4 regions of the Streptomyces sp. NPDC089424 genome follow, and region 1 is predicted to be linked to each of the others. Evidence: riboswitches for the same ligand, from Rfam matches in the RefSeq annotation. Region 1 holds a riboswitch; each other region holds the start of a gene.
What was found. Region 1 has a riboswitch for cyclic di-AMP ahead of ACIP2X_RS14300 (C40 family peptidase). Riboswitches for the same ligand answer to the same signal wherever they lie in the genome.
Positions count from the first base shown of each region.

Region 2: another riboswitch for cyclic di-AMP. It lies ahead of ACIP2X_RS31435 (transglycosylase SLT domain-containing protein); the one in region 1 lies ahead of ACIP2X_RS14300 (C40 family peptidase).
Region 3: another riboswitch for cyclic di-AMP. It lies ahead of ACIP2X_RS29640 (M23 family metallopeptidase); the one in region 1 lies ahead of ACIP2X_RS14300 (C40 family peptidase).
Region 4: another riboswitch for cyclic di-AMP. It lies ahead of ACIP2X_RS35155 (transglycosylase family protein); the one in region 1 lies ahead of ACIP2X_RS14300 (C40 family peptidase).

Region 1 is NZ_JBIVHU010000002.1:1,500,707-1,508,366, forward strand. Features, by position in the region: gene ACIP2X_RS14275 (urease subunit alpha) at 1-1,392, opposite strand, end outside; gene ACIP2X_RS14280 (urease subunit beta) at 1,385-1,696, opposite strand; gene ACIP2X_RS14285 (urease subunit gamma) at 1,707-2,009, opposite strand; gene ACIP2X_RS14290 (TetR/AcrR family transcriptional regulator) at 2,122-2,769, opposite strand; gene ACIP2X_RS14295 (ABC transporter permease) at 2,886-3,893, shown strand; cyclic di-AMP (ydaO/yuaA leader) riboswitch at 4,466-4,668, shown strand; gene ACIP2X_RS14300 (C40 family peptidase) at 4,672-5,145, shown strand; gene ACIP2X_RS14305 (ATP-binding protein) at 6,067-6,516, opposite strand; gene ACIP2X_RS14310 (helix-turn-helix domain-containing protein) at 6,729-7,589, shown strand; gene ACIP2X_RS14315 (DUF397 domain-containing protein) at 7,599-7,660, shown strand, end outside.
Region 2 is NZ_JBIVHU010000009.1:104,466-112,125, forward strand. Features, by position in the region: gene ACIP2X_RS31425 (carboxymuconolactone decarboxylase family protein) at 221-682, shown strand; gene ACIP2X_RS31430 (HAD family hydrolase) at 748-1,626, shown strand; gene ACIP2X_RS31435 (transglycosylase SLT domain-containing protein) at 1,590-2,072, opposite strand; cyclic di-AMP (ydaO/yuaA leader) riboswitch at 2,076-2,253, opposite strand; gene ACIP2X_RS31440 (CocE/NonD family hydrolase) at 2,535-4,529, opposite strand; gene ACIP2X_RS31445 (polyprenyl synthetase family protein) at 4,921-5,931, shown strand; gene ACIP2X_RS31450 (outer membrane lipoprotein carrier protein LolA) at 6,546-7,660, shown strand, end outside.
Region 3 is NZ_JBIVHU010000008.1:111,775-119,434, forward strand. Features, by position in the region: gene ACIP2X_RS29630 (M16 family metallopeptidase) at 1-953, shown strand, start outside; gene ACIP2X_RS29635 (M16 family metallopeptidase) at 950-2,338, shown strand; cyclic di-AMP (ydaO/yuaA leader) riboswitch at 2,541-2,706, shown strand; gene ACIP2X_RS29640 (M23 family metallopeptidase) at 2,719-3,483, shown strand; gene ACIP2X_RS29645 (GntR family transcriptional regulator) at 3,685-4,380, shown strand; gene ACIP2X_RS29650 (HPr family phosphocarrier protein) at 4,560-4,841, opposite strand; gene ACIP2X_RS29655 (GNAT family N-acetyltransferase) at 5,020-7,660, shown strand, end outside.
Region 4 is NZ_JBIVHU010000011.1:101,561-109,220, reverse strand. Features, by position in the region: gene ACIP2X_RS35180 (serine/threonine-protein kinase) at 1-985, shown strand, start outside; gene ACIP2X_RS35175 (SurA N-terminal domain-containing protein) at 1,129-1,770, shown strand; gene ACIP2X_RS35170 (nucleoside triphosphate pyrophosphohydrolase) at 1,850-2,815, shown strand; gene ACIP2X_RS35165 (cytochrome P450) at 3,065-4,354, shown strand; gene ACIP2X_RS35160 (transglycosylase family protein) at 4,500-5,576, shown strand; cyclic di-AMP (ydaO/yuaA leader) riboswitch at 5,783-5,962, shown strand; gene ACIP2X_RS35155 (transglycosylase family protein) at 5,966-6,664, shown strand; gene eno (phosphopyruvate hydratase) at 6,961-7,660, shown strand, end outside.

The DNA.
Region 1 (7,660 bases):
CATCTGCGCGTACGCGATCTGTCCGCCCTTGAGGACGAGGAGCGGCTTGACGCCGAAGAACGCCGGTTCCCAGAGCACGAGGTCGGCGAGCTTCCCGGTCTCCACGGAGCCGACCTCGCGCGCGAGGCCCTGCGCCAGCGCCGGGTTGATCGTGTATTTGGCGACATAGCGACGTACCCGGCGGTTGTCCGCCCGACCGTCGCCGGGCAGCGCGCCGCGCCGCCGTTTCATCACGTGCGCGGTCTGCCAGGTCCGCAGGACGACCTCGCCGACCCGGCCCATGGCCTGCGCGTCCGAGGAGATGATCGAGATCGCGCCCAGGTCGTGCAGTATGTCCTCCGCCCCGATGGTGGACGGCCGGATCCGGGACTCGGCGAAGGCGAGGTCCTCGGGCACCGCCGGGTTGAGGTGGTGGCACACCATCAGCATGTCGAGGTGCTCCTCGGCGGTGTTGACGGTGAACGGCCGCGTCGGGTTCGTCGAACTCGGCAGCACGTACGGCTCGGAGACCACGCTCATGATGTCCGGCGCGTGCCCGCCCCCCGCACCCTCCGTGTGGTAAGCGTGGATGCCGCGCCCGGCGATCGCGGCCAGGGTGTCGCCGACGAACCCGGCCTCGTTCAGGGTGTCGGTGTGGATGGCGACCTGGATGCCGGTGCGTTCGGCGACGGTCAGCGAGGCGTCGATGACGGCCGGGGTGGAGCCCCAGTCCTCGTGCAGCTTCAGCCCGAGGGCACCGCCACGGATCTGGGAGAGCATCGCCTCGTGCGAGACGGTGTTGCCCTTGCCGAGGAAGCCGATGTTGAGCGGGTACTGCTCCATCGCCTCCAGCATCCGGGCCAGGTGCCAGGGGCCGGGCGTGACGGTGGTCGCCTTGGAGCCCTCGGCGGGTCCGGTGCCGCCGCCGACGAGGGTCGTGACACCCGAGGCCAGCGCCTCGTCGGCGATCTGCGGGCAGATGAAGTGCACATGGGCGTCGATGGCCCCGGCGGTGAGGATCCGCCCGTTGCCCGCGACGATCTCGGTCTCCGGTCCGACGACCAGCGCCGGATGCACCCCGTCCATGGTGTCGGGGTTGCCCGCCTTGCCGATCCCGGTGATCCGGCCGTCGCGGATGCCGACGTCGGCCTTGACGATCCCCCAGTGGTCGACGATCACGGCGCCCGTGACGACGGTGTCGGGCGTGCCGTCCGCGCGCGTGGCACGCGACTGCCCCATGGACTCGCGGATGACCTTGCCGCCGCCGAACACCGCCTCGTCACCGGCGCGTCCGGGCCCGCCGCTGCGGTCCTCCTCGATCTCGATCAGCAGATCCGTGTCGGCGAGCCGGATGCGGTCACCGGTCGTCGGGCCGAACAGGTCGGCGTAGGCGGCGCGCGAGATCTCAGGCATCGAGGGCACCTCCGGTCTCCCCGCGCAGACCGATCACCACGCGGGCACCGGCGAGCGGGACGAGTGCGACGTCGACGGGGATGCCCGGCTCGAAGCGCACGGCGGTGCCCGCGGCGATGTCGAGCCGCTTGCCGCGCGCCGCGGCGCGGTCGAACTCCAGGCCGGGGTTGGCCTCGGCGAAGTGGTAGTGGGAGCCGACCTGGACGGGCCGGTCGGCCGCGTTGAGCACGGTGAGGCGGGTGACCTCGCGGCCCTGGTTGTAGGCGATCGGGCCGTCGGCGAAGAGGATCTCTCCGGGGATCATCGCGGCCGCCTCACACGATCGGGTCGTGGACGGTGACGAGTTTCGTGCCGTCCGGGAAGGTCGCCTCGACCTGCACGTCGTGGATCATCTCGGGGATGCCGTCCATGACGTCGTCCCGGGTGAGCAGTTTCCGTCCGGAGGCCATGAGTTCGGCGACCGTGCGGCCGTCGCGTGCGCCTTCGAGAATGTGTGAGGTGATGAGGGCGACGGCCTCGGGGTGGTTCAGTCTCAGCCCGCGGGCGCGGCGCTTCTCGGCCACGTCCGCCGCCAGGTGGATCAGCAGTCTCTCCTGCTCGTGCGGGGTCAGTTGCACGTGCCACCTCACATCCTCGCTCCGGGCCGTGCGGGGCCCGGTTGCCGCCGCCACCGGCCGGACTCCCCGACGGCGTGGAGGGGCACGCTAGTTGGCGTGCGTTTCGGGCACGTTAACCGAACTGTGACCCAGGGGCCGCGGCTGCCTGGTCCCGCATGCCCATCAGCGCGCGCAGTCCGTCGCGGAGGACCTCGACCGGGGCGGGCCCGAAGAGGGACTGCTGCGCGAGGAAGCCGATCACGGCGGCGATCATCGTGCGGGCCACACGGTCCGGTTCGACGTCCCGCGACATCATGCCGGCGCTCTGGTAGCTCTCGACGATCCGCGCCCAGGCCGCGCGCACCGAGGCGTACCCCTCGCCGAGGACGGCCCTCAGGTCCTCGTTGCGCAGGGTCTCCGCCCACACCTGGATGACCAGCCGCGGGAAGGCGGGCCGGCCGTCCACGGTGAGGTTCTCCCGGGCGGCGAGCGTCCGTCCGAGGACCGCCGCGACGAGCTCGTCCGGCGGCGGGGGCGGGCTCTGGCGCGCCGCCTCCTCGAAGGCCGCGCGGACCGAGCCGAGCACCTCGGCGACGATCGCCGCGATCAGCTCCTCCTTGCCGCTGAAGTAGCGGTAGACGGCGCCCGCGGAGAGGTTCACCTCCTTGAGCACGTCCTGCATCGACGTGGCGTGGAAGCCGTTGCGGGCGAAGCAGACGGCGGCGCCGTCGAGGATCTGCCGGCGGCGGGCGTCGAGGTGTTCCTGGGATACACGAGCCATGTCCCGAATGTAGAACGAACATTCTTTCTTGACAAGGGCACGCCCTTCGGCGCACGGTGGTGAAGCCAAAAACGAACGATCCTTCTTTTTGAGGCGTCCACCCTAGGGGGAACTCCATGTCCACGCCAACCGGCACGCAGCCCACCCGACCCGGCGCCCGGCAGGTCGTCGCGGTCGTCGTCCTCGTCCCGCTCGTGGCGGCGCTCGCGCTGTGGGCCTTCGCCTGGCCGGCCGCCCGGACCGCGCCGCACGACCTGCCGCTCGGTGTCGCGGGTCCGGCCACCGCCACCGCGCAGGTCGAGCGGCAGCTGGCACGGCATCCGGGCGCCTTCGAGGTCCACCGGTACGCCGACGAGGCCGCCGCCCGCGAGGCCGTCGAGGACCGGACGGTGTACGGCGCCGTCGTCGTCACCGCCCAGGGTCCCGAGCTGCTGACCGCCTCGGCCGCCGGCCCGGTGGTCGCGCAACTGCTCCAGCAGGCGATGTCCGCCGACGGCACCCCGCCGCGGACGGTGGACGTGGTGGCCGCCCCGGAGACCGACCCGCGGGGCGCCGCACTTGCCGCGAGCGTGCTGCCGCTGGCGCTGGGCGGGATCGCGGCGGGCGCGGCCGTCTCCGTGCGGGGGCTGCGCGGGATCCGGGCGGTGACCGCACTGGTGGGCGCGTCCGCGCTGGTCGGCGTCGGCGCCGCCGCGATCGCGCACAGCTGGCTGGGGGTCCTCACCGGGAACTGGTGGGCCGAGGCCGCCGTCCTCGGGCTGTCCACGCTGGCGGTGAGCGGCGCCGTCGCGGGGCTAGCCGCCCTGGTGGGCCGCGCCGGGATCGCCGTCGCTGGCGGCACGCTGATGCTGTTCGGCAACCCGCTCTCGGGGGCGGCGTCGGCGCCGCAGATGCTGCCCGAGCCCGCCGGGACGATCGGCCAGTGGCTGCCGCCGGGCGCGGGGACGACGCTGCTGCGCTCGGTGTCGTACTTCGACGGCGCGGCCTCCCTCGGCCCGGCTCTCACCCTCACCTGGTGGGCCGCGATCGGGCTCGGCGCGGTACTGCTGGGCAGCGCGCTGAAGTCCCGTACCGGGGCGGCGCGCGAGGTCGTGGCCGAGCGGGAGCCCGCGCCGGCACTCTGACCACGGACCGGCCGTGCGCCCCGCTGTAGCGGACGGGGCGCACGGCCTCTTCGCGTCCCGGCCGATCGGGTGACGGCCGGTCAGCCGGACCGTGTCGGCCGGCACGGCGTGCGACGGCGACCGAGTCGTGGACCGCGCGCCCGCCAAGGCGCCGGTGCGCGGAGATCGTCATGGAGCGCCACTTGTGCGCGCCGACGCCGTTGCACCGCGCTCCGACAGGTGCGGCAGGACCGATCCACCCGCCGCCGTCCCGGGTCACCGGGTGTCATGACGGTTCGTGCGGCCGGGAGTTGAAACGGACCAAAAGGGCTACCGCCGTCCGGATGACTTCCCCCTCCTTTTTCGGTGCCCTTGCGGTTGCGCAACGCGACCTGCCTCGGGGCGTGATGAGGCCTTCCGTCGCTGGTCCGGGGTGGCGTGGCGCCCTTGACACCGGTTCGAACAGGGGGATGTCCACCCGAACGGGTGAGTGGTGAGTAACGCCACAAATCCCCGATTGCGTTGGGATTTTCGGACTTCCGTGAGTCAAGATCCCTGACTGACGACAAGCCCCCGCCGCCGCGGCGGGGCGGTCCGGGCGGACGCCGAGTCCTGCCGCCGCCCGGATGACCGGTCGACAGGAGTGGATCGGCAGGAGTGGAGGACCCAAGCACGACGGGTCGCCGGAGCGCAATCTCCGAGCGTCCCTTGGGGTGAAGCCGTGGCAACGCGGCCGGGCTACTTCGCCAGCCCGAATCCGACAGGTCATCCTTCACAGGCGGCTGACGAAGGGTTGCGCATGACCGCGCTCAATCGTGTCCCGTCGCTGATGGCCCGTGCCGGTACGGCCTCGGCCCTCACCCTCGCCGCGGTGGGCGGCTCCGTCGTGGCTCCGGGCCTCGCCTCCGAGGCCGCGGCCGCCACGACGGCGACGAAGGCACTCCAGATCGCCGCCTCGAAGAAGGGCGCCCCCTACAGGTGGGGCGCCACCGGGCCGCGCAGGTTCGACTGCTCCGGGCTGACCCTGTACTCGTTCAAGAAGGCGGGCAAGAAGCTGCCCCGCACGGCCGCCCAGCAGTACAACAAGACCCGCCACATCGGGGCCAGGAGCCGCAAGGCCGGCGACCTCGTGTTCTTCCACTCCGGGTCGAACGTCTACCACGTGGGGATCTACGCCGGGAAGGGGAAGATCTGGCACGCCCCGAAGACCGGGGACGTGGTGCGGCTCCAGAAGATCTGGACCAAGAGCGTCTGGTACGGCCGGGTCAAGTGACCCCCGGGTGGCGGTGGCGGCGCCCGGAGGGGACGCCGCCGCCCCGCCCGTGACGCGGGCTCGGCACGACGCGTCGGCGGGTTCGCGCCGAGAACGACCCGCGGGACGCCCGTGACGCCCTCCGGGGCACGGGCGTCCCGCCGCCCGTGACGCCCTCCGGGGCACGGGCGTCCCGCCGTGCGGGGCTACGGCACAGGAGCCCCGGCTGGGGCCCGTGGCGCCGTCGGGCGGGCACAGGGCCCGGGGCGACGCGGACTCGCACCGAGGGCTGCCGCCGGGTCGCCCTGGACGACGAGGGCCCGCGCCGGCCCGCCCGAGCCCGGCAGTCCCGCCCGGCTCCGGCCCTCCGCGACCGCCGTGACGCCGCAACGTGCCCGTCCGTGCCGCCGGCTCCGTGTCCGGCCCGCGGCGCGTCGGAGCGCACAGCGCGTACCCCGGAGCGCCCGGCGCCGCTCCTCGCCGGATCCCCGCGTCTCTGCCCCCGAAGAGCTACGGCTCCTGCTGGCCGCCCAGGCGGGCCGGGACCGTCCAGGGCAGTTCGATGGACACCGTCTTGCCGCCCTCGCGGGTCAGGCGGACTCTGCGAACGTGCCCCTTCGTGCTGCCAGGTCTGTGTCCGGCCCGCGGGGCGTCGGAGCCCGCACGGCGCGTACCCCGGAGCGCCCGGCGCCGCTCCTCGCCGGATCCCCGCGCCTCTGCCCCCGAAGCGCTACGGCTCCTGCAGGCGGGCCGGGACCGTCCAGGGCAGTTCGATGGACACCGTCTTACCGCCCTCGCGGGTCAGGCGGACTCTGCAAACCTGCCCCTCTGTGCCGCCGGCTCCGTGTCCGGCCCGGGGCGCGTCGGAACCCGCACAGCGCGTACCCCGGGGCGCCCGGCGCCGCTCCTCGCCGGATCCCCGCGCCTCTGCCCCCGGAAGGGCTACAACTCCTGCTGGCCACCCAGGCGGGCCGGGACCGTCCACGGGAGTTCGATCGAGACCGTCTTGCCGCCCTCGCGGGTCGGGCGGACTCTGAGGCGGCCGCCGCATTCCGCGGCGAGCCAGCGGATGATGACCATGCCGCGGCCGTTGTCCTGCTGGACGGCGGCCGGAAGTCTTTTGGGGAAGCGCGGGTGACTGTCGGTCACTCCGATGCGGAGCTGCTCGTCGCGGTCGAGCCGCATCGCGACCGTGAAGGTGGGCGACTGACCGAGGGTGTGCTGGACGGCGTTGGTGGCGAGTTCGGAGATGATGAGCCTGATCGTGTCGGCCGCCTCGGTCTCCGGTGGCAGACCCCATTCCGCCAGGGTGCTGACGACGTAGGTCCGGGCTGTGGAGACCGAGGCGGGATCGCTCGGCAGAGTGACGGATGCTTCCAGATGGTCTGCCATGGCGACGTCGTCCCTTTCCCACGGGACCGCAGTCCGACACGGAGCGGATGGTTCGAGTACGGTCCCGGACTGGTGCTTCTTCGCCAGACTGCCACTCAAAGCCCGGTAGCGGTGGCGATCCACCAAGATATGCATATATCTGTCGCTCGAAGCGGTGAACTCTGCGACGGCAGAGCGTATTTGGGCGGCTCGGAAGGAGTAAGGAGTAGCCCATGCAGTACGGTCCCGCGGTGCGCCGCCGGAAACTGGGCGCCGAATTGCGCACACTGCGAGGCCGCGCGGGCCTCACGAGCGGTGAGGCGGCGCGGCTGGTGGGATGGCACCAGTCGAAAGTGAGCCGGATCGAGACCGGCGCGAGCGGCGTGAAACCGGCCGATGTGCGGTTACTCCTGGACGCCTACGGGGTGGACGACGCCCAACTCAGGGATCTCCTTCTGGCGTTGGCGGGCTCCGGCGGCGGTCAGGGCCGCGACCACTGGTGGCACGCCTACAAGGGGGTGCTGCCGCCCACGTACCGCGACTTCATCAGCCTGGAGTCGCAGGCCGGCGCCATGCGCACCCTGGAGACCTCCGTCGTCCCGGGACTGCTCCAGACTCCCGAGTACGCCCGCGCCGTGACCCGCGCCGCGGTGGAGGGACTGGCCGAGGACCGCTTGGACGCGCTGGTGGAGGTACGCCTGGCCAGGCAGGACGTGCTGCGTTCGCAGCCCCCGCTGGTGCTGAGCGCGGTGCTCGACGAGGCCGTGCTGCGCCGGGAGGTCGGCGGCCCGGAGGTGATGGCGCGCCAGCTGGAGCGGCTGGTGGAGGCCGCCCGCCTGCCCCAGGTGCGGCTCCAGGTGCTGCCCTTCGCCGCGGGGGCGCACATCGGCATCACCGGGCCTTTCGTTATCTTCTCATTTTCGAGCACTTCTGATCTGGATGTTGTGGTTCTCGACCACTTGACGAGTAGCCTCTACCTCGAAAGGAAAGAAGACGTAGAGGCCTACACGGAGGCCTTCAACGCCCTTCAGTTCCACGCCCTTTCACCCGAGGAATCGTTGGACTACATCGCCGGGATAGGTGACGGCGCGTAAGGAGGCACCATGACCGCACTGCCTCGGAACGTACCCTCCAGCACGCGACTGCTCGGTGTGCACTGGCTGCG
Region 2 (7,660 bases), on a different contig from region 1:
CTTTCGTACGCGCGGTCCATGCGGTCGCGGATCACGTTACGGCGGCGGCACCTGTCTTGGGCAGTGTCCGACAGGCCGGAAAGGTTCTGAATGTCCCGAAAGGTGTAGCGCGCGAACGGCAGAAGATCCGTCCCGTCGATCCGTCACAACGACCGCCCCCGATCCGTCAGTGCGGTGAAGGCAAGGATCGCACCGGCCACTGACAACAGGAGGCACCACCATGCAGGCACGGATGACGAACCCGGCGTACGTCCTCCCGGGCGCGCTGAAGGGCATCGGGACGCTCCTCCAGGCCATCGGGGAGAGCGGGCTGGACCGGGAGGTCGCGGAACTGGTCGGGCTGCGGGTCAGCCAGATCAACGGCTGCGGCGCCTGCGTCCACGGACATGTCGACAATCTGCGCAAAGCGGGCGCAAGCGAGGAGCGCATCGCCTCGGTCGCCGCCTGGCGGCACGCGCCTTTCTACAGCGACGCCGAGCGCACCGCGCTGACCCTCGCGGAGACCGTGACGCGGCTGGCCGACCGGTCCGAGGAGGCGGTTCCGGACGGGTTGTGGGACGAGGTCGCCGACCACTTCGACGAGAGGGAGCTGTCGGCGCTGATCCTGACCGTCTCCCTGACGAACCTGTTCAACCGCGTCAACACCACGATCAAGGAGCCCGCGGGCACCACGTGGGGGTGAAAAGCGGACAGTGGGAAGGTAGTTGGGAATGAACGGTGGGGGTCCGGTGTCCGTATTCTCTGATCATGGCCGCACCCACCGCATATGCCGCGCGCACCGAGTACGCGCGCACCGACTACGCCCTCATCGCCACTGACCTGGACGGAACGCTGCTCCGCGGCGACGACACGGTCTCCGACCGCTCGCTCGCCGCGCTCGCGCGGGTCTCGGCGGCCGGGGCCCGGCATCTGGTGGTGACCGGCCGGCCGGCGCCGCGGGTGCGGCCGCTGCTGGAGATCCTGGGCGGCGGCGGGCTCGCGGTGTGCGGCCAGGGCGCCCAGCTGTACGACGTCGGCGCGGACCGTCTGCTGTGGTCCGTCACGCTGGACCGGGAGCTGGCCGAGACGGCGCTCGGCAAGATCGAGGCCGAGGTCGGCCAGGTGTACGCGGCCGTCGACCAGGACGGCGTCGACGGGCTCACCCTCATCGAGCCGGGCTATCTGATGCCGCACCCCACGCTGCCCGCGGTGCGGATCGATCGCCGCGACGACCTGTGGTGCGCGCCGATCAGCAAGGTGCTGCTGCGCCATCCGTCCCTGTCGGACGACGAGTTGGCCGCGGTGGCCCGCGCGGTGGTCGGCTCGCTCGCGACCGTCACCATGTCGGGGCCGGGGACGGTCGAGCTTCAGCCGTGCGGCATCACCAAGGCGACGGGGCTGGCGCTGGCGGCCCGGCATCTGGGCCTGGGCCCGGAACGGACCATCGCCTTCGGGGACATGCCCAACGACATCCCGATGTTCGACTGGGCCGCGTACGGCGTGGCCATGGCCAACGCCCACCCCGAGCTCAAGGCGGTGGCCGACGAGGTCACCCTGTCGAACGAGGACGACGGCATCGCCGTCGTCCTCGAACGGCTGCTGGCCGAGGCTCAGTACGGGCCGAAGACGTTGTCGATGGAGCCGTAGCGGTCGGCCGCGTAGTTGCAGGCGGCGGTGATGTTGGCGACCGGGTCGTACGGGTCGTACGCCGTGCCGGTCACGTGGTAGGCCTCGAAGGTCGGGTCGATGACCTGGAGCAGGCCCTTGGACGGGGTGCCCTTGGCGGCGTTGGAGTCCCAGTTGTTGATGGCCTTCGGGTTGCCGGACGACTCGCGCATGATGTTGCGGTAGATGCCGTTGTACGACCCGGGAATGCCGTTCTGTGCCATGACGTCGAGGGACTGGCGGATCCAGCCGTCGAGGTTGTTCGTGTAGTACTTGACGGTCGAGGGCATGGCCGTGGGCGCGGCCGCGGAGGCGCTGGTGGCGCCGATCAGCGGCAGGGCGAGTACGGCGGCGCCGGTGCCTGCGACGGCGAGCCTGCGGGCGATGCGGGCAGTGCGGGTACGACTGATCTGACCGTTTGCAGCCATGGGGACTGTCCTCTCCGGCGCCTGCGAGGTGAGCTGTCGGGTTCGGGCGGGGAGCTGCCCGGCCGCCTCTTGCGAGTGCGACTTCACCCCGAGCCGTTCCGGTGTGCCGTGGTGTGCGGCGTCCGGTCCGGCGGCCTACCTGGGTCCCCCGCTCCTGCCGTGCGGTGAGTGAGTCCGTCATGGGTGGCGCGGGCGGCGGCAGGATTCGGCGTTCCGCCCGACTGGCCCGGAACGTATGCGAGAGCACATGTCCGAAACAAGTGGTCGTTTCACCTATCGCAGGATTTGATCTTCGAAAGGCGACTTGGCCGCTCGTGATCCTTTGCAGCCGAAAAGAGTCAACTCGGCCGTGCGCAAAGGCGGATCGCGGCAGCCGTGTAAGGGACTCGTGAAGACGCCCGAGTGAGCCAACTCACGTGCGGGCAGAAGAATGGCAAATCGGGCAATAGGCCCAAGTCCTAGTCAACCGGCGGTCCGTGGAATGCGCTTCTCCCACGTGCGATGAAAGACCACCTCGGTGCCATGGGTGCAAATCACCTCATTTGAGGTCAAAAACTCCTCCGCGGTGCAGGTGATCTCCGCACGCGTGCGGACCGTCGTGTCCCAGGCGAGTTCCGGGCGGTGCAGCCGGATCGTCCAGTCCGAGCGGGTACGGGCGGACAGCGGATCGGCCTCGCGGACCGCGTACGTCTCCCGCGTGTCCTCGGTGAGCTCCAGCCCGTCGGGGTACGCGCGCGGGTCGCCGTGGCCCGGACGGACCTCCAGCCGCCACTCGCCCTTGGCCACGTCCCGCACCACCAGCCGCTCGGGGTGCGGTTCGTCGAGGGTGGCCGCCTCGGCGGCGCCGAGGGGTGCGGACTGCTCCGGTTCCTCGAACGTGAGCGACGGGACCGCGGTACACGCGCGTACCGGCAGTTCGAGAGTGCTGCCGGCCGGATCCACGGTGAAGCCGGCCGCCGAGTCCGGCTGGGGCCAGATCCAGGGCCAGTACGCGGAGGCGAGGGAGAGGCGGATGCGGTGGCCGGGCGGGAAGGCGTACCCGATGCCGTCGAGCTCGACCGTGACGTCCTCGGTGGCCCCCGGGGTCCACGGCACGGCCCGGTCCCGCCCCTCGCGCGCCGACAGGTTCAGCACCCCGCGCGTCACCAGCGTCGAGGAGCCGTCCGGCGTCACGTCGCACACGCGCGCGACCACCTGCCCGCGCGGCACCTGCGAGGTCAGCCGCAGCCGCACCCGTGGCCGCCCCAGTACCCAGGTCTCGCGCGCCACCGCGAAGTCGAAGTTCGCCCCGCGCGCGTCCTCCTCCCGCTGGTCCGGCGGCAGGTCGGCCTCCCTGCCGAACGGGACGAAACGCCCCGCGTCGACGCCCGTGTGCTGGGGTGAGCGGACGAGTACGGGCGCGCCCTGGAGGGCGTACGTGACCGTCGTCACATGGGGCGAGGGCCAGGCGGGCTCACCGGTCCAGCGGCCGGGCAGCGTCCCGTACCGGGGTGCCGGGGGATGCGCGTCCATCACGTACGACCGCAGCAGGGGCTCGCCCATGACCCCGGTGTCCTTGCCCTTGAGCCAGTGGTCCCACCAGCGCAGGGTCTCCTGGAGGAAGCCGATCGCCGGACCGGGCGGCAGGTCGCGGTCGGGGTACTGGTGCGACCAGGGCCCGATCAGGCCGCGCACACGGTCGGCCGGAAGGCGCTCGACCAGACGGAGCACGGTGTCGCGGTACGGGTCGTGCCAGCCGCCCACCGCGAGCACGGCGGCCTCGACCGCGCCGTAGTCGTCGACGGCACCTCCGGCCCGCCGGTGCTCGTCGCGCACCTGGTGGCCGAGCCAGGTGTGGATGAGGGGGTCGACCTCTTCGAGGCGCCGCAGCCACATGTCCCGCCAGGCGTCGCCGACGTACCGCGGATCGGGTGGCCGGCAGGCGAAGGCGAGCAGGGTCGCCGCCCGTGCGTGCATGTCCGCCGCCAGGACGGAACCTCCCAGGTGGTGCCCGTCGTTGTCGTAACGGTCGTCCGGGGAGCAGACGCTGACGACCGCCTTGAGCGGCCCGGGCGCGAGGGCCGCGATCCGCAAGGAGGTGAATCCGCCCCAGGAGATGCCGAACATGCCCACCTTGCCGTCGCACCAGGCCTGCGCGGCCAGCCAGTTCACCACCTCGACGCCGTCGCCCGGCTCCGTCGCCGAGTACTCGTCCGTCGGTGTGCCCTCGCTGTTGCCGTGCCCTCGCACGTCGACGCGGACGGAGGCGTAGCCGTGGCCGGCGTACCAGGGGTGGCGCTGGTGGTCGCGGGGCGCGGTCCAGTCGGTCAGGCGGTACGGGAGGTACTCCAGGAGCGCGGGCACGGGTTCGTCGGTGATCGGGCGCCATACGCGCGCGTACAACCGGGTCCCGTCGGGCAGCGGGATACGGAGGTCCTCGTGAGTCGTCTCGTAGGGGAAGGACGTACGGATGTGCATGGGCGTGACCCCTGGGAGGGCTTCAGTGGACCGCACGCGGAGTGCGGCGCGGCCGGGACGCGGAGGCCGTCGCCACCGGGGCGGCGGGCGCGGACCGCGCCGCGTGCTTGCGGCCGGACGGGTGACGGCGGCCGGGTGCCGGCGGGCGGCCCTCGGGGCCGGTCTCGACGGCGCTGCGGGACAAGGGTCACCTCTTCCGGCTACGTCGATAAATACCTGCTCATATCAACTGATCAAAAACATACCCGCAGTGATCCGATACCGCCTGAGGTGTAACGGTGGGCGGCCTCGGTGATCGAAACGTGACCGGATACGCTGACTTGAGTGAAGGCAGCGACCTATCGACATTCCGCGTAATCGCCAGTAGACACCAGCAGACAGGAGACCCCTCGTGACCGTCGTCGGGCCGTTCGGGCTGAGCGTGCGGGACCAGGCTCTGGAAGCCGATGTCCAGGCCGGATTGGCGGCTGTCGAGGAAGGGTTGCTCGAAGCCACCAAGAGCGAGGTCCCCTTCATCACGGAGGCCGCGCAGCATCTGGTGCGGGCCGGCGGGAAGCGGTTCCGGCCGCTGCTCGTGATGCTGGCCGCCCGGTTCGGCGACCCGTACGCACCCGGAATCGTGCCCTCCGCGGTGGTCGTGGAGCTGACGCACCTCGCGACGCTGTACCACGACGACGTGATGGACGAGGCCGCCGTGCGCCGCGGGGTGCCTAGCGCGAACGTCCGCTGGGGCAACTCCGTCGCCGTCCTGACCGGTGACTTCCTGTTCGCCCGCGCCTCGCACATCCTGGCGGACCTCGGTCCCGAGGCGGTCCGGGTGCAGGCCGAGGCGTTCGAACGGCTGGTGACCGGTCAGATCCTGGAGACCGCGGGCCCGTCGGACGGGCGCGACCCGGTCGAGCACTACCTCGACGTGCTCGCCGGCAAGACGGGATCGCTGGTGGCGGTGGCGTGCCGGTTCGGCGCGATGATGTCCGGGGCCGACGAGTCGGTCGTGGACGTGCTCACCCAGTACGGGGAGCGCCTGGGCGTCGCCTTCCAGCTCGCCGACGACGTGCTGGACATCGCGTCCGACTCGCACGAGTCGGGCAAGACGCCGGGCACGGACCTGCGGGAGGGCATCCCGACGATGCCCGTGCTGCGGCTGCGCGAGCGGGCCGCCCGGCTCGGGCTGGCGGAGGACGTCGCGCTGTGCGAGCTGCTCGCCTCCGACCTCTCCGACGACGCGCGGCACGCGCAGGCGCTGGCCGCGCTCCGGGCGCATCCGGCGCTGGAGCAGGCGCGGCGCGACACCGTCCGGTTCGCGCAGGAGGCGCGGGCGGCACTCGCCCCGCTGCCCGAGTGCGACGCGAAGACGGCGCTGACGGAACTGTGCGACGCCGTGGTGCACCGGGCGGGATAGCGGTCCGACGGCTTCGGCCGTCCGACGTGCGTGGGTGTTTCGACGGTTCGGCCGTCCGTTTCGATTCGGCCGTCCGTTTCGATTCGGCCGTCCGTTTCGGTTCGGCCGTCCGTTTCGGTTCGGCCGTCCGTTTCGGTTCGGCCGTCCGTCCGTCCCCGTTCGGCCTTCGGACCGCATTCGGGCCTGCCCGGCTCGGACTGTCGGTCCGGCTCCGGTCCGTTGCCCGGTTCGGCCGTCGGACCCGGCTCCGGTCGTCTGCCCGGTTCCGCCGGCGGACGGGTCCGCGGACCGGTGGGTCGGCCGGCCGGTCTTCGGGCCGGTGGGGGCCGTGCCGGCTTCTCGGGCCGCTCGTCCGGCCCTCGTGACCCCCGTAGTACTCGAGGCTCCCCGTCGTACCCCTACGGGTAGGGGGTGATGCCGTCGTGTCGTGTCATACCCCAGCAGTACGCGGAGTTGGCTCCCGGGTCTGACGCATCTTGCCGCCTGATTTGGTCAGATGGAGAACACGGGAACACACCACTCCTCACCGATCCGGGTGAGAATGGCGGCTCAGGGTGGGACCCCTGCGAGGACGCGACGAGGCAGCCGCCGCCGACGACGGAGGTAAGGCACACATGGCACCGTACGAATCCGACGACACCACGGCCGTGGCCGACGCGGACGAACTGCGCGCGGCACGGCGGCGCAAGGCCGCCCGGTACGTCGTCCCGGCGGCGGTCCTGGGATTGGCGGCGGGCACCATCGGGCTCGTCCCCGCCCTGGCCGACTCCGGCAGCCCCGACCTGCCGAAGATCACCGCCGAGGAACTCCTGGAGAAGATCGCCGCGTCGGACGTGGAGCAGCTGTCCGGCACGGTGAAGATCAGCACCGACCTGGGCCTGCCCGACCTGGGCGGCCTCGAGGGTGACCTGATGTCCGGCGCCACCCCGTCCGGCGGCGAGGGCTCCTCCGCCGACCCGTCGGCGAAGCTGACCGAGCTGGCCACCGGCACGCACACCCTGCGCGTCGCCGCCGACGGCCCCGACAGGCAGAAGCTGTCGCTGCTGGAGAACGCCGCCGAGTACAGCCTGATCCACAACGGCAAGGACGTCTGGGGCTACGACAGCGCGTCCAACGAGGTCTACCACGGCACCTCGGACGAGGGCGCCGAGCGGGGCGAGCGGGGCGCGGACGAGGCCCCGGCCACGCCCAAGGGGATGACCGAGGAGGCGCTGAAGGCGGTCGACGACACCACGTCCGTGACCGTCGACGGCACCGCCCAGGTGGCCGGCCGTGACGCCTACAAGCTGCTGATCGAGCCCAAGCAGTCCGGCTCCACGGTGGGCGCGATAAGCGTCGCGGTGGACGCCGAGACCGGGATGCCGCTGAAGTTCACGCTGACCCCGGCGAGCGGTGGCGCCGCCGTGGTGGACGCGGGCTTCACGCAGGTCAGCTTCGCCAAGCCCGCCGCGTCGACCTTCGACTTCACCCCGCCCAAGGGCGCGAAGGTGACCGAGGAGGGCAGCGTGGAGGCGCCGGAGCACTCCTCGCAGCGGCCGGAGGAGGAGGACCTCGCCAAGGGCCTCGAAGGGCTGAACGTCATCGGCGAGGGCTGGACCTCCGTGGCCGTCCTCGACTCCGGGGCCGAGGGCGCGGCCTCCGGCGCCGGGCGCGGTGACATGGGCGAGCTGGGCGCCGCGGGTGGCTTCCTGGGCTCCCTGGGCGACGAGGTGAAGGGCAAGTTCGGCTC
Region 3 (7,660 bases), on a different contig from region 1:
AGAACCAGCGGGACGTCGTCAAGAACGAGCGCCGCCAGCGCTACGACAACGTCCCCTACGGGACCGCCTTCGAGCGGCTCACCGCCCTCGCCTACCCGGAGGGCCACCCGTACCACCACACGCCGATCGGCTCGATGGCCGACCTGGACGCGGCGACCCTGGAGGACGCGCGCCAGTTCTTCCGCACGTACTACGCGCCGAACAACGCGGTGCTGTCGGTCGTCGGCGACATCGATCCCGAGCGGACGCTCGAATGGATCAAGAAGTACTTCGGCTCCATCGCCGGCCACGACGGCAAGCCCGCCCCGCGTGACGGCTCGCTGCCCGAGGTCATGGGCAAGGAGTCGCGCGAGGTCATCGAGGAGGAGGTCCCGGCGCGTGCCCTGATGGGCGCCTACCGGCTCCCGCACGACGGCACGCGCGCGTGCGACGCGGCCGACGTCGCGCTCACCATCCTCGGCGGCGGCGAGTCGTCCCGCCTGTACAACCGGCTCGTCCGGCGCGACCGCACGGCGGTGGCGGCCGGGTTCGGCCTGTTGCGGCTGGCCGGAGCGCCTTCCCTCGGGTGGCTGGACGTGAAGACGTCCGGCGACGTCGAGGTGCCGGTCATCGAGGCCGCGATCGACGAGGAGCTCGCCCGGTTCGCCGAGGAGGGCCCCACGGCCGAGGAAATGGAGCGCGCGCAGGCCCTGTTGGAGCGCGAGTGGCTGGACCGGCTGGGCACGGTCGCCAGCCGCGCCGACGAACTCTGCCGCTACGCCGTGCTGTTCGGTGACCCGAAGCTCGCCTTCACCGCCGTGCAGCGGGTCCTGGAGGTGACGGCCGAGGAGGTCAGGGAGGTCGCCAAGGCCCGCCTGCGGCCCGACAACCGCGCGGTGCTCGTCTACGAGCCCACGGCTGCGGCAGACGCCGAGACCGACGCAGACGACGACACCGAGGAGGCGGCGAAGTGACCGAGCTCGCCACGATGGACTTCCACCCGCGGCCGCAGGCGGGCGCGGCTCGCCCCTGGGCGTTCCCGGCTCCCGCGCGCGGGACGCTCGACAACGGCCTCACGCTGCTGCGCTGCGACCGCCCCGGCCAGCAGGTCGTGGCCGTGGAGGTGCTGCTGGACGCGCCCCTGGAGGCCGAGCCGGCCGGACTCGACGGCGTCGCCACGATCATGGCGCGGGCCTTCTCCGAGGGCACCGACAAGCACTCCGCCGAGGAGTTCGCCGCCGAACTGGAGCGCTGCGGCGCCACCCTGGACTCGCACGCCGACCACCCCGGCGTGCGGCTGAGCCTGGAGGTGCCGGTCTCCCGCCTGCCCAAGGCGCTCGGGCTGCTGGCCGACGCGCTCAGGGCGCCCGCCTTCGCCGACAGCGAGGTGGAGCGGCTGGTCCGCAACCGCCTCGACGAGATCCCGCACGAGCTGGCCAACCCCGCCCGGCGGGCCGCCAAGGAGCTCTCCAAGGAGCTGTTCCCGGCCACCTCGCGCATGTCCCGCCCGCGTCAGGGCACCGAGGAGACGGTCGCGAAGATCGACTCCGCTGCCGTGCGCGCCTTCTACGAGCGGCACGTCCGCCCCGCCACCGCCACCGCCGTGGTCGTCGGCGACCTCACGGACATCGACGTGGAGGTGCTGCTCGGCGAGACCCTGGGCGCCTGGGCCGGCTCCCAGGCGCAGCCGCGCCCGGTGCCGCCGGTCACGGCCGACGACATGGGCCGCGTGGTGATCGTGGACCGTCCCGGCGCCGTCCAGACCCAGCTGCTCATCGGCCGCGTCGGCCCCGACCGGCACGACCGCGTGTGGGCGGCCCAGGTGCTCGGCACGTACTGCCTGGGCGGCACCCTCACCTCGCGTCTGGACCGCGTCCTGCGCGAGGAGAAGGGCTACACCTACGGGGTGCGCTCGTTCGGTCAGGTGCTGCGCTCCGCGCCCGACGGCAGCGGTGCCGCGATGCTCGCCATCAGCGGCTCCGTGGACACGCCGAACACCGGTCCCGCGCTCGAGGACCTCTGGACGGTGCTGCGCACGCTCGCCGCGGAGGGGCTCACGGACGCCGAGCGGGACGTCGCCGTGCAGAACCTCGTCGGGGTGGCACCGCTCAAGTACGAGACCGCCGCGGCCGTCGCGGGGACGCTGGCCGACCAGGTCGAGCAGCACCTCCCCGACGACTACCAGGCGACGCTGTACCAGCAGCTGGCGGCGACCGGCACCGTCGAGGCCACCGCGGCCGTCGTCAGCGCCTTCCCGGCGGACCGTCTGGTGACGATTCTTGTGGGCGACGCGGCGCAGATCAAGGAGCCCGTGGAGGCCCTCGGCATCGGCGAAGTCACGGTCGTGTCAGCCGAGTAGGGGCCTGCGCACGGCACGCGCGTGCAGGGGCCCTGGTGACGGATGCGTCACCAGGGCCCCTTTATGTCCCAATTGAGGGAGAGGTTGCCTGTCTGGCCTGTGGGATGCGCTACAAACGCCCGGTTGGGTTTGGGGATTGAAAGATGTCCCGCTTAGCGTCATCCGGGCTGTCCGTCAGGCAGTGCGCCGCACCCGCGGCACCGGACAGCCATCGCCGAGTCCCCGTACGGCGCGAGCCAGGGGAGCCGGGGACCCAACCATGAAGTCCCTGGGGTGAATCGGACGCCCGCGCACGGCGAGGGAGTCCGTAGGAGACCTTCCTGCTCCGAACCCGTCAGCTAACCCGGTAGGCGAGAGGGAAGGAAAGGACCAGCCACTACATGGCGTTCACGCGCGCCACCGGGAAGCACCGTCGTCCCAGCCGGATGAAGCGCACCACCGCCCGCGCGGCGGGGGTCGCGGCCCTGACCACCACCGGTGTCATCGGCACCCTGGCCGCTCCCGCGCTCGCCGCCGAGCCCGCGGCCGAGCAGACCGGCCTGCTCCCGGTCATCACCATCGGCGACTCGGTCGCCGAGCAGATCGACGCCCAGGCGGTCGCCCAGCAGCAGGCGGCCGCGGAGGCCGAGGCCGAGAAGAAGGCCGAGGCCGCCGCCAAGAAGCGCGCGGAGGAGCGGGCCGAGGAGGCCCGCGAGGCCAAGGAGCGCGCCGCCCGCGAGGCCGAGCGCAAGCGCCTCACCACCTATGTGTCGCCGATCAGCGGCTCCTACGTCTCCACCGGCTACCGGTCCGGCGGTGCCCTGTGGTCCTCCGGCAGCCACACCGGTGTCGACTTCCACGCGGCGAGCGGCACGCCCGTGTACGCGGTCGGGTCCGGCACCGTCGTCGAGGCCGGCTGGGGCGGGGCGTACGGCAATCAAGTGGTGATCAAGATGAACGACGGCACGTACACCCAGTACGGCCACCTGTCGTCGTTCTCGGTCTCGGTGGGCCAGACGGTCACCCCGGGGCAGCAGATCGCCCTGTCCGGTGCCACCGGCAACGTCACCGGAGCGCACCTCCACTTCGAGGCCCGGACGACGGCGGAGTACGGCACGGACATCGACCCGGTCGCCTACCTCCGCTCGCACGGCGTCGGCGTCTGACGGCGGATCGCCCGCTTCCCGTGGCCCCGGCTCCGTGAGCCGGGGCTTTCGGTGTTTCGCACGCCTGGTTTCGCACGCCTGTATGTCCAAAAAATATGCATGGATTCCGGCCCGCCATCGGAAATTCCGGCTCATTGCAATAGAGTCGCGGAACACACGTCAGTCGTCGGCGTTTCACGGGGATTAAGGCGGAGGTCGGTCATGCGTGTTCCGGCGCATTCGGTGTGCACGGCCATCCGGGACGACATCGTCGCGGGTGTCTACGAGCGTGGCGGCCGGCTCACCGAGGAACTCCTCGCGCGCCGCTACGGGGTCTCGCGCGTCCCCGTCCGCGAGGCCCTGCGCACGCTGGAGGCCGAGGGCTTCGTGGTGACCCGGCGGCACGCGGGCGCGTGCGTGGCGGAGCCCACCGAGCAGGAGGCCGCCGACCTGCTGGAGATGCGCCTGCTGCTGGAGCCGCTCGGTGCCGCGCGGGCCGCGCAGCGGCGTACCGAGGCCCATCTGAAGGTGTTGCGTGGCCTGGTCCGGCTGGGCCAGGACCGGGCCAGGCGGGGCGGCAGCGAGGATCTGCGCTCCCTGGGCGGCTGGTTCCACGAGACGCTCGCCCAGGCCTCCGGCAGCCCCGCGCTGATCGCGATGCTGACCCAGCTAAGGCACAAGATCGCCTGGATGTACTCCGTGGAGGCGCCGCTCAGCCCCGTCGAGTCCTGGTCGGAGCACGGCGCGATCGTGGACGCGGTGGCGCGCGGCGACGGTGAACGGGCGCGCGCGGTCACGGCGCTGCACGCCGAGCGCGCGACCGGCGCGCACCGGCTCCGATTTCCTGGCGTCGGAGACCGCGGGGACCGTGTGAGGACTTCGCAACATGCCGTAAACATGTCGGGCCTGCGGCATTAACACGAGCGCCGTATACAAAGAAGTGATATTCGGCGGCGGTGCAATTTCCGCTGTCCTTTTCGGCATGCCCTGAATTCGGGCGATCCGTGGTGCGAAAAACCGACCGGGTGCGCCGGAGAACGGCGAAGCCGCGCCGCCCGGAAAGAGGCGACGCGGCTTCGGAAATGCCGTGGGCGGGCTCAGACGGTCTCGGGGAGTTCCTCGAGGCCCTCCGCGACCAGCTTGGCCAGGCGGTCGAGCGCGGCGTCCGCGCCCTCGGCGTCGGAGGCCAGGACGACCTCCTCGCCACCCTGGGCGCCCAGACCCAGGACCGCCAGCATGGAGGCCGCGTTGACGGGGTTGCCGTCCGCCTTGGCGATCGTCACCGGGACGCCTGCGGCCGTGGCGGCTCGGACGAAGATGGATGCGGGGCGGGCGTGGAGACCCTCGGCCCAGCCGACGTTGACGCGGCGCTCAGCCATGTGATGCTGCCCTTCAGGTGTTCAGGGTTGTCTAGACCAGTTTCCCATATCGTGGAGCATGCCCCGACGGGCCCTGCGTCCCGCCCCGGGCGGCGCCGGAACGCGGCCTCGCTCCGGCTCGTGTCCCTCCACAGACTGCCTCGCGCCGTTGTCGTACGCGAGCCGTACTCTGGGCCCCATGCAGAGCCCGTCGGACCGGCACGAGTACCCCGCCCACTGGGAGGCCGACGTGGTGCTGCGCGACGGCGGCACCGCACGCATCCGGCCCATCACCGTCGACGACGCCGAGCGTCTGGTCAGCTTCTACGAGCAGGTCTCGGACGAGTCGAAGTACTACCGCTTCTTCGCGCCCTACCCGCGGCTGTCCGCGAAGGACGTCCACCGCTTCACGCACCACGACTTCGTGGACAGGGTGGGACTCGCGGCGACCATCGGCGGCGAGTTCATCGCCACCGTACGCTACGACCGCATCGGCGCCGACGGCATGGCCGCGTCCGCGCCCGCCGACGAGGCCGAGGTCGCCTTCCTGGTGCAGGACGCCCACCAGGGGCGCGGCGTCGCCTCCACCCTGCTGGAGCACATCGGCGCCGTCGCCCGCGAGCGCGGCATCCGGCGCTTCGCCGCCGAGGTGCTGCCCGCCAACAACAAGATGATCAAGGTGTTCACGGATGCCGGGTACACCCAGAAGCGCAGCTTCGAGGACGGCGTCGTACGCCTGGAGTTCGACCTCGAACCCACCGACCGCTCGCTCGCGGTGCAGCGCGCGCGGGAGCAGCGCGCCGAGGGGCGGTCGGTACGGCGGCTGCTGACGCCCGGTTCGATCGCCGTCGTCGGCGCCGGGCGCACGCCCGGGGGAGTGGGCCGCAGCGTGCTCGGCAACCTCCGGGCGGCCGGGTTCACCGGCCGCCTGTACGCCGTGAACAGGGCGCTGCCCGACGGGTGGAAGGAACTCGACGGGGTGCCGGCCCACCGGTCGGTGCGGGACATCGAGGAGACCGTCGACCTCGCGGTGGTGGCGGTGCCGGCGGAGCACGTCCCGGACGTGGTCGCGGAGTGCGGCGAGCACGGCGTGCAGGGGCTCGTCGTGATCTCCGCCGGGTACGCCGAGAGCGGGCCTGACGGACGCGAGCGCCAGCGTGAACTCGTGCGGCAGGCACGCGCGTACGGCATGCGGATCATCGGCCCGAACACCTTCGGGATCATCAACACCTCCCCGGCGGTGCGGCTCAACGCCTCGCTGGCCCCCGAGATGCCGCGGCCCGGGCGGATCGGGCTGTTCGCACAGTCCGGGGCGATCGGCATCGCCCTGCTGTCCCGGCTGCACCGGCGCGGTGGCGGGGTCACCGGGGACACGGGCGTGTCGACCTTCCTGTCCTCCGGCAACCGTGCCGACGTGTCCGGCAACGACGCCCTCCAGTACTGGTACGACGATCCGGACACCGACGTCGTCCTCATGTACCTGGAGTCCATCGGCAACCCGCGCAAGTTCACCCGGCTCGCGCGGCGGACCGCGGCGGCGAAACCGCTGGTCGTGGTCCAGGGCGCGCGGCACGGGGGCGCGGCGCCGCAGGGACACGCGGTACGGGCCACCCGGCTGCCGCACGCCACGGTGTCCGCGCTGCTGCGGCAGGCCGGGGTGATCCGGGTGGACACGATCACCGAACTGGTGGACGCCGGGCTGCTCCTCGCGCGCCAGCCGCTGCCGGCGGGGCCACGGGTGGCGATCCTCGGGAACTCCGAGTCGCTGGGGCTGCTGACGTACGACGCCTGCCTGGCCGAGGGGCTGCGACCGCAGGCGCCGCGTGACCTCACGACCGCCGCCTCGCCCGAGGACTTCCGGGCGGGGCTCGCGCGGGCGCTGGCCGACGAGACGTGCGACGCCGTCGTGGTGACCGCGATACCGATGGTGGGGGAGGGCAGGGCAGGGGACGCGGCGCTGGCCGAGGCCCTGCGCTCGGGCGCCGCGGCGGTGCCCTCCAAGCCGGTGCTGGTCGTCCACGTGGAGCTGGGCGGTCTCGCGGACGCGCTGTCGGCGGCGGCGAGCACGGCACCGCAGGCGGCACCGGCGAGCGAGGACACCGGCGCCGGCACGAGCCGGCCGGACGCCCTGGAGGAAGGCCCCGCCCGGTCACGGACACCGTGGCCCCCGCGCGCGGCTACGCCTCCGGAGCCCCCGAGGCCCCCGGGGCGACGAACGGCGCAGACCCCCGACGGCCAGGAGGCCGCGACCCCCACCCCCCTCCCCGTCGGCTCCCACCTCATCCCCGCCTACCCCGCCGCCGAGCGGGCCGTCCGCGCCCTCGCCCAGGCCGTCCAGTACGGGCAGTGGCGACGCGAGGCCGCCGACCCCGGGAAGGTGCCGGAGTACGACGACATCGACGAGAAGGGCGCGGCGGAGCTGATCGGAGGGCTGCTCGCGCGCGGGCAGGGCCTCACGCTCGGCATGGAGGAAACCTGCGAGCTGCTGCGCCGGTACGGCATCCATGTGCACCGCGCCCGCCCCGCCCCGACCCCGGACGACGCCGCCCAGGCCGCCCGCGCCCTCGGCTACCCCGTCGCGCTCAAGGCCACCGCCCCGCACCTGCGCCACCGCGCCGACCTCGGCGGTGTCCGGCTCGACCTCGCGGACGAGGAGCAACTGCGGCGGGCGTACACAGAGTTGGCAGAGCTGTTCGGGAAGCCGGAGGAGCTGCGGCCGGTCGTGCAGCGGATGGCGCCACGCGGAGTGGACACCGTCGTACGCGCCGTGATCGACCCGGCCGCCGGCGCCGTGCTCTCCTTCGGGCTCGCCGGGGCCGCCTCCCAGCTGCTCGGCGACA
Region 4 (7,660 bases), on a different contig from region 1:
CGCCTACATGGCGCCCGAGCAGGCGATGAGCGGCGCGGTCGGCCCGTACACGGACCTGTACGCGCTCGGCGTGGTGCTGCACGAACTCCTCAGCGGCGAGGTCCCCTTCGCGGGCTCCACGGCGCTCGGGGTGCTCCACCGCCACCTGTACGAGGCCCCGGTACCCGTGCGCCGGCTCCGCCCCGAGGTCCCCGAGGCCCTCGAAGCCCTGGTGCTGCGCCTGCTCGCCAAGGACCCGCAGCACCGGCCGGGCTCCGCGCAGGAGGTCTACGAGGACCTGTCGCCGCTGCTGCCGGCGCGCGGCACCCCCAGCGGGGCGGCCCTCGACCCGACGCGCCCCTTCGTCCGCCCGCACGCCCCCTGGCCGGACCGCGCCCGCACGCCCGCCCCGCAGCCCGCCCCCGTGCCGCCGGCCACCGGCAGGACGGACGTCGCGCGCGCCGTCGACGAGGTCAAGCAGCTGCTCGGCGAGGGCCGCATCACCCAGGCCGTCGACATCCTCGGGGCGATCCTGCCGACCGCGGCCGAGCAGCACGGCGAGCACTCCCCGGTCGTGCGCACCCTGCGCAAGCAGTACGCCGCGACGCTCATGGACGACGGCCAGTACCGGCGCGCCCTGCCCGAGCTGCGCCGCCTCGCCGACGAGCGTGCCGCGGAGGCCGGGCAGGCCGACCCGCAGTCCCTGCGGTTCCGCTACGAGGCCGCGCAGTGCCTCGAACAGCTCGGTGACCCGGCGGCGGCGCTCGCCGCGTACCGGGCCCTGCTGCCGTACTACGAGAACCAGTACGTCTCCGGCGACCCCCAGCTCGCCCACGACGTCCGCCGCCGCATCGGCCACCTGCTGCTGGCCCTCGGCGACCGCGCGGCCGCGCACGACACCCTGGCGCGGCTGCTGCACGACGTCGAACGCACGAGCGGTGTCGGACACCCGCTGGCGGCGGAGGTGCGCCGGACGCTGCAGTGGCTGGGACAGGTGCGCGGATAGTCCCCCGGGAGCCGGATGGCGCGGCGGTGCCCGAAGTCCTGGTGAATCGTTGGTCGAATGGGTTGGCCAAAGCCGGACTGCTGCCTACCATCGATCACCGCAAGACTTTGTGCACCGCCGCACAATCTCCTCGGGAGGTTTCCTTGCACCGCCGTCGTCGCCGCACCGCGCTTCTCCTCTCCGCCGCGATCGCCTCGGCGCCCGCCCTCGCCGCCTGCGGGAACGACGCGCATCCCGGCGCGGCCGCCGTCGTCGGCGGTCAGCGGATCACCGTGTCCCAGCTGGAGACCCGGGTCAACGAGGTGCGCGAGGCGCAGCGGGCGGCGGTGAGCGACGAGGCGCAGTACGCGCAGGTGATCGCCAAGACCGGCACCCTGACCCGCGACACCCTGCACGGCATGGTCCTCGACCGGGTGCTGCACCGCGCCGCCCAGGACGCCGGCATCTCCGTCAGCCGCAAGGAGGTCCAGGAGATGCGGGGCGGCCTGCAGGAGCAGGTCGGCGGCGCGAAGGCGCTGGAGACGACCTGGCTTCAGCAGTACGGGGTGGCGCCGGAGCGCCTGGAGGAGAACCTCCGCCTCCAGCTGGAGGCCCAGAAACTCGCCGCGAAGCTCGGCACCGACACCAGCCAGCCCGCCTTCTGGAAGGCCCTCTCGGACGCCTCCGAGAAGCTGAACGTCGACCTCAACCCGCGCTACGGCGACTGGGACGTCCAGAAGAGCAGCCGGGTGGACGCGAAGACGCCGTGGGTACGGGAGATCACCGCCGGGCAGCAGCCCGCCTAGGCCCTGTCGCCGACGGGCGGCGGACGGCCGCCCGCGGGCGGCTCACGGGCCTGTCGGTGAGGTGGGTTACGTTCGGATCGTGAACGCAACCAGCTCCGGCCGCATCGTCCTGCTCACCACCAGCCACCGCGTGGCCCCGGGTCTGCTCTCCTGGCCCGCGTGGCAGGCGCTGCACGCCGCGGACCGCGTGCTGTGCGCCGACGGGGCGCATCCGCAGCTGCCGTATCTGCGGGAGGCGGGCATACCGGTGGAGGAGGCGGCCCCGACCGCCGAGGACCTGATCGACGCGTGCGCCGGCGGGCGGACCGTGGTCGTCGTCGCCACCGGCGAGGGCGAGCCGGCCCTCACGGACGGTCTGGCGCGGCTCGCCGGCAGCGGGCGCTTCCACATGCCCGAGCTGGAACTGCTCCCCGCCTCCTACGACCTGCCCGGCGCCCGCCTGCTCGACCTCGTCCAGGTCATGGACCGGATCCGCACAGAGTGCCCCTGGTCGTCCCGGCAGACCCACCAGGGCCTGGTGAAGTACGGCATCGAGGAGGCGTACGAACTCGTCGAGGCGATCGAGGAGGGCGACCGCGACGAGCTCCGGGAGGAGCTCGGCGACGTGCTCCTGCAGGTGGTCTTCCACGCCCGGATCGCGGAGGAGGACCCCGAGGCCCCGTTCTCCGTCGACGACGTCGCGGGCACCCTCGTGGACAAGCTCGTCCACCGCCACCCGCACGTCTTCGGCGAGGAGAGCGCGGCCACCCCCGAGGAGGTCAAGGCGCACTGGCTGCGCACCAAGGCCGAGGAGAAGCGGCGGACCTCGGTGACCGAGGGCATCCCGCTGCACCAGCCCGGCCTGGCCCTCGCGGCGAAGCTGGCGTCCCGGGTGCGCACGGCAGGGCTGGACGTGCCCCCGCCGGCGGGCGAGGGCATCGGGTACGAGCTGCTGGCCCTCGCGATCCGCGCCGAGGCCGAGGGTACGGACCCGGAGACGGCCCTGCGCGCGGCGGCCCGCGCCTACCGCGACGCGGTACGCGCGACCGAAGGCGCCGACGCCTAGGGCCCGTCCGAGGATCCCAGTCCACCGCACGACGCCTTGCCCGCCGTGCGACGCCGCACGATGCCTTGCCCGCCGTGCGACGCCGTGCCCGCCGTGTCTGCCGTGCGACGCTGTGCCCGCCGTGTCCGCTGTGCGACGCCGTGCCCGCCGTGTCCGCCGCCCGACGCCGTGCCCGCCGGGACTGCTGCGGGGCGGGCCCGGCGGGCGGCTGTGCGGTGTGTGGTCCGGTGTGGCGGATACCGTCGGGGAGTGACCGACCAGCACCACCCCGACGCGCCCGCGCCCGCCCCGGCGCCCGAACTCTTCACCTGGGAGTTCGCGACCGACCCCTACCCCGCGTACGCCTGGCTGCGGGAGCACGCCCCCGTGCACCGCACGAGGCTGCCCAGCGGGGTGGAGGCGTGGCTGGTCACCCGGTACGCGGACGCCAAGCAGGCCCTCGCCGACCAGCGGCTGTCCAAGAACCCGGCGCACCACGACGAGCCCGCGCACGCCAAGGGGAAGACAGGTATCCCCGGTGAGCGCAAGGCCGAGCTGATGACGCATCTGCTCAACATCGACCCGCCGGACCACACCCGGCTGCGGCGGCTGGTCGCGAAGGCGTTCACCCCGCGCCGCGTCGCCGAGTTCGCCCCGCGCGTGCAGCGGCTCACCGACGACCTCATCGGCCGGTTCGCCGGCAACGGCTCCGCCGACCTCATCCACGAGTTCGCCTTCCCGCTCCCCATCTACGCCATCTGCGACCTGCTCGGCGTCCCGCCCGAGGACCAGGACGACTTCCGGGACTGGGCGGGCATGATGATCCGGCACGGCAAGGGCCCCCGCGGCGGGGTGGCGCGCTCGGTGAAGAGGATGCGCGGCTATCTCGCCGAGCTGATCCACCGCAAGCGCGAGTCCCTCCCCGCCGAGCCCGCCCCCGGCGAGGACCTCATCTCCGGCCTCATCCGCGCCTCCGACCACGGCGAGCACCTCACCGAGAACGAGGCCGCGGCGATGGCCTTCATCCTTCTGTTCGCCGGCTTCGAGACGACCGTGAACCTCATCGGCAACGGCACCTTCGCCCTTCTCACCCACCCCGCCCAACGCGCCCTGCTCCAGGAGTCGTTGGCCCGCGGCGAACAGGCCCTGCTGGAGACCGGTGTCGAGGAACTCCTGCGCTACGACGGCCCCGTCGAACTCGCCACCTGGCGGTTCGCCACCCAGCCGCTCACCATCGGCGGCCAGGACATCGCACCCGGCGACCCGGTCCTCGTCGTGCTTGCCGCCGCCGACCGGGATCCGGAGCGGTTCGCGGACCCGGACACGCTCGATCTCGCCCGCCGTGACAACCAGCACCTCGGTTACGGCCACGGCCTCCACTACTGCCTCGGGGCGCCGCTGGCCCGTCTGGAGGGCCGGACCGCGCTGGCCACCCTCCTGACCCGCCTCCCCGACCTGCGGCTCGCCGCGGATCCCGCCGAACTGCGCTGGCGGGGCGGGCTCATCATGCGAGGTCTGCGGACGCTGCCGGTGGAGTTCACGCCTGTGCGGGAAAAGTGACGGTCTTTCAACTATGTGATCTTCACGTGATCTGCGCGGCATGAACTTGTGACAAGTGATCGTCTGCCTATACCTTCACCCCTCAGCACGGCCTCTCGGTTTCACCGGCCGCGCAGGTCCCCGCTGTCACGCGAAAGGTCCCCGCATGCTCTCCGGGAACGGTCGTCACCGTCGCCCCCGTCAGGCGCCCGCACTCGTCGTCGCGGCCGGCGTGACCGGCTCCGCCATCGCCCTCCCCCTCCTCGCCGCCACCGGTGCGAGCGCGGCCAGCGGGACGACCTGGGACCGGGTCGCCGAGTGCGAGACCGGCGGCTCCTGGAGCGCCGACACGGGCAACGGCTCCTACGGCGGCCTCCAACTCTCCCAGCGGGACTGGGAGAAGTACGGCGGCCTCACCTATGCCGCGAGCGCGGATCTGGCCAGCCGTTCGCAGCAGATCGCCGTCGCCGAGAAGGTCCTCGAGGACCAGGGCGTCGGCGCCTGGGCTACCTGCGGCCCGCTGGTGGGGCTGGAGGCGGACTCCGAGTCGGCCACCGTCGACACGGGTGTGGTCGGTGACGCGTCCAGTACGCCGTCGTACACGAGAAGCAGCGATACGGGCAGTCTGTCCAACTCGCTCGGATTGTCCAACTCGTCCGGTCACACCTCCTCCGGTGCCTCCGACCGGGACGGTGACGCGAAGGGGTCCGGCAGCTCCCGGGGTGCCGGGGAGTCCCGCACGCCCACGAACTCCGCGAACCCTTCGGAATCCGGCGAATCCACCCCGTCCGGCGGCTCCAGCTCCCCGGGTGCCGAGGGCTCGACCTCGCCCGGCTCCGGCGAGTCCACCGGTTCCAGCGAATCCCCCGAATCGGGCGAATCCCCCTCAAGTTCCTCGCCTTCGGGCGTGCCTTCGAGCACCCCGAGCGCCTCGGACCTCACCGACACGGGCCTCCTCGGCACCGGCAAGCACCGGGGAGGCAGTGCGGACGAGGACGGCGAGCGCGCCGGCGGCTCCTCGGGGCGGCACGCCTCGCGGGACGGTGCCGCCGGGCGTCCGGGCCTCGACGACGCGTACACGGTCCGGGACGGCGACACCCTCTGGGACATCGCCGACTCCCTTGGCGTGCAGGGTGGATGGGCCGCGCTGTACGTCGTCAACCAGGACGCCCTCGGTGGCGACCCCGACCACATCGTCCCCGGTCAGTCGCTGGATGTCGGCGCGGAGTCGGCCGGCAGGTAGGGGCGGGAAACGGCCCGGGAACAGCGGGAGTTCACGTCACACTTCGAGTCGAATGTCCGATTTGGCGAAAGTGTGGGATGAGTCTCAGAAGCCCTGATCGTCTTTGAAATTCCGTCGATCGCCTGTCTACGGTCATGACCGCTCGTCACCACGAGCCCCGGGTGCCGCAACGCCGAATCCTGCCAGCGGCCCTCCGGGAACAGTCGTCGCGTCAAGCGCCGTAGGCAGGAGCGGGGGACCCAAGGTAGGTGCCGGACCCGGCAGTTGAGGAGACTCAGCGCCGGAACCGGCTTGGGGTGAAGCCACGCCTCCCAGTGAGGTGTGGCCGGGCAACTCAACCGGCCCGAACCCGACAGCTCACCTCGCAGGCGTCGGTGAGGGGATCAACCATGCTGTTTTCCAGCAAGGGCAAGCACCGTCGTGCGTCCAGGACCGTTCGCGCCATCGCCGCCGTCGGCGTCACCGGCGCCGCCGCCGTCGCCGCCCCGCTGATGGCGGCCGGCAGCGCCTCCGCCGCCACGGCCTCCGAGTGGGACGCCGTCGCCCAGTGCGAGTCCGGCGGCAACTGGTCCATCAACACCGGCAACGGTTACTACGGCGGTCTGCAGTTCTCCGCCTCCACCTGGGCCGCGTACGGCGGCACGCAGTTCGCCGGCACGGCCGACCAGGCCTCCAAGGAGCAGCAGATCCAGATCGCCGAGAAGGTGCTCGCGGGTCAGGGCAAGGGCGCCTGGCCGGTCTGCGGCACCGGCCTGTCGAACGCCACCTACACCGGCGGCGGCTCCGCCGGCAGCGGCTCCGCCGCCGACGAGTCGCAGAGCACCGGCACCGAGACGCGCGCGACCGAGGAGCAGCCGGCTTCGCGTTCCGCGGAGCGTCCGGCCGCGAAGGAGACCGTCACCACGCCGACCGGCGACAAGGTGAAGAAGGGCGACGGCGAGTACAAGGTCGTCGAGGGTGACACCCTCAGCACCATCGCCGCCGACCACGACGTCAAGGGTGGCTGGGAGAAGCTGTTCCAGCTGAACAAGGACATCGTCGAGGACGCCGACCTCATCTTCCCGGGTCAGCAGCTGCACCTGAAGTAGAACGGTCCGCCGCCGACCCGCCGGAGGCCCCCTGGCTCCCGTGAGGGTCACCCCCCCCCGTCCCCACGGGCTCCCCGCCCCGGTGCGTCTTCCCCCGTACGCACCGGGGCGGGGCTTTTTCGTGTGCCGCTCGCCGTGCGGTGCACCCCCGTCTTTGTTTCGTTCGGAAACAATTTACTCTCGGTTCGGTCCATGAGAGGGGCGACCGGCTGGCCGATCGCACGGAGCCGGTTAGGCTCGTCTCGCAGAGCCGCCGCGGTCCTGCTCATCGCGTCACATCCACGAAGGAGATGCTCGTGCCGTCCATCGACGTCGTCGTAGCCCGGGAAATCCTGGACTCCCGAGGCAACCCCACGGTCGAGGTCGAGGTCGGCCTCGACGACGGCAGCACGGGTCGTGCCGCCGTTCCGTCCGGCGCTTCCACCGGCGCCTTCGAGGCCATCGAACTCCGCGACGGCGACCCCAACCGCTACCTCGGCAAGGGCGTCGAGAAGGCCGTCCTGGCCGTCATCGAGCAGATCGGCCCGGAGCTCGTCGGCTACGACGCCACCGAGCAGCGCCTGATCGACCAGGCGATGTTCGACCTGGACGCCACCGACAACAAGGGCTCCCTCGGCGCCAACGCCATCCTCGGCGTCTCGCTCGCCGTCGCCCACGCCGCCTCCGAGGCCAGCGACCTGCCGCTCTTCCGCTACCTGGGCGGCCCCAACGCGCACCTGCTGCCGGTGCCGATGATGAACATCCTGAACGGCGGCTCGCACGCCGACTCCAACGTGGACATCCAGGAGTTCATGATCGCCCCGATCGGCGCGGAGTCCTTCTCCGAGGCCCTGCGCTGGGGCACCGAGGTCTACCACACCCTCAAGAAGGTGCTGAAGGGCAAGGGCCTGGCCACCGGCCTCGGCGACGAGGGCGGCTTCGCCCCGAACCTCGGCTCCAACCGTGAGGCCCTCGACCTCATCCTCGAGGCCATCAAGGAGGCCGGCTACACCCCGG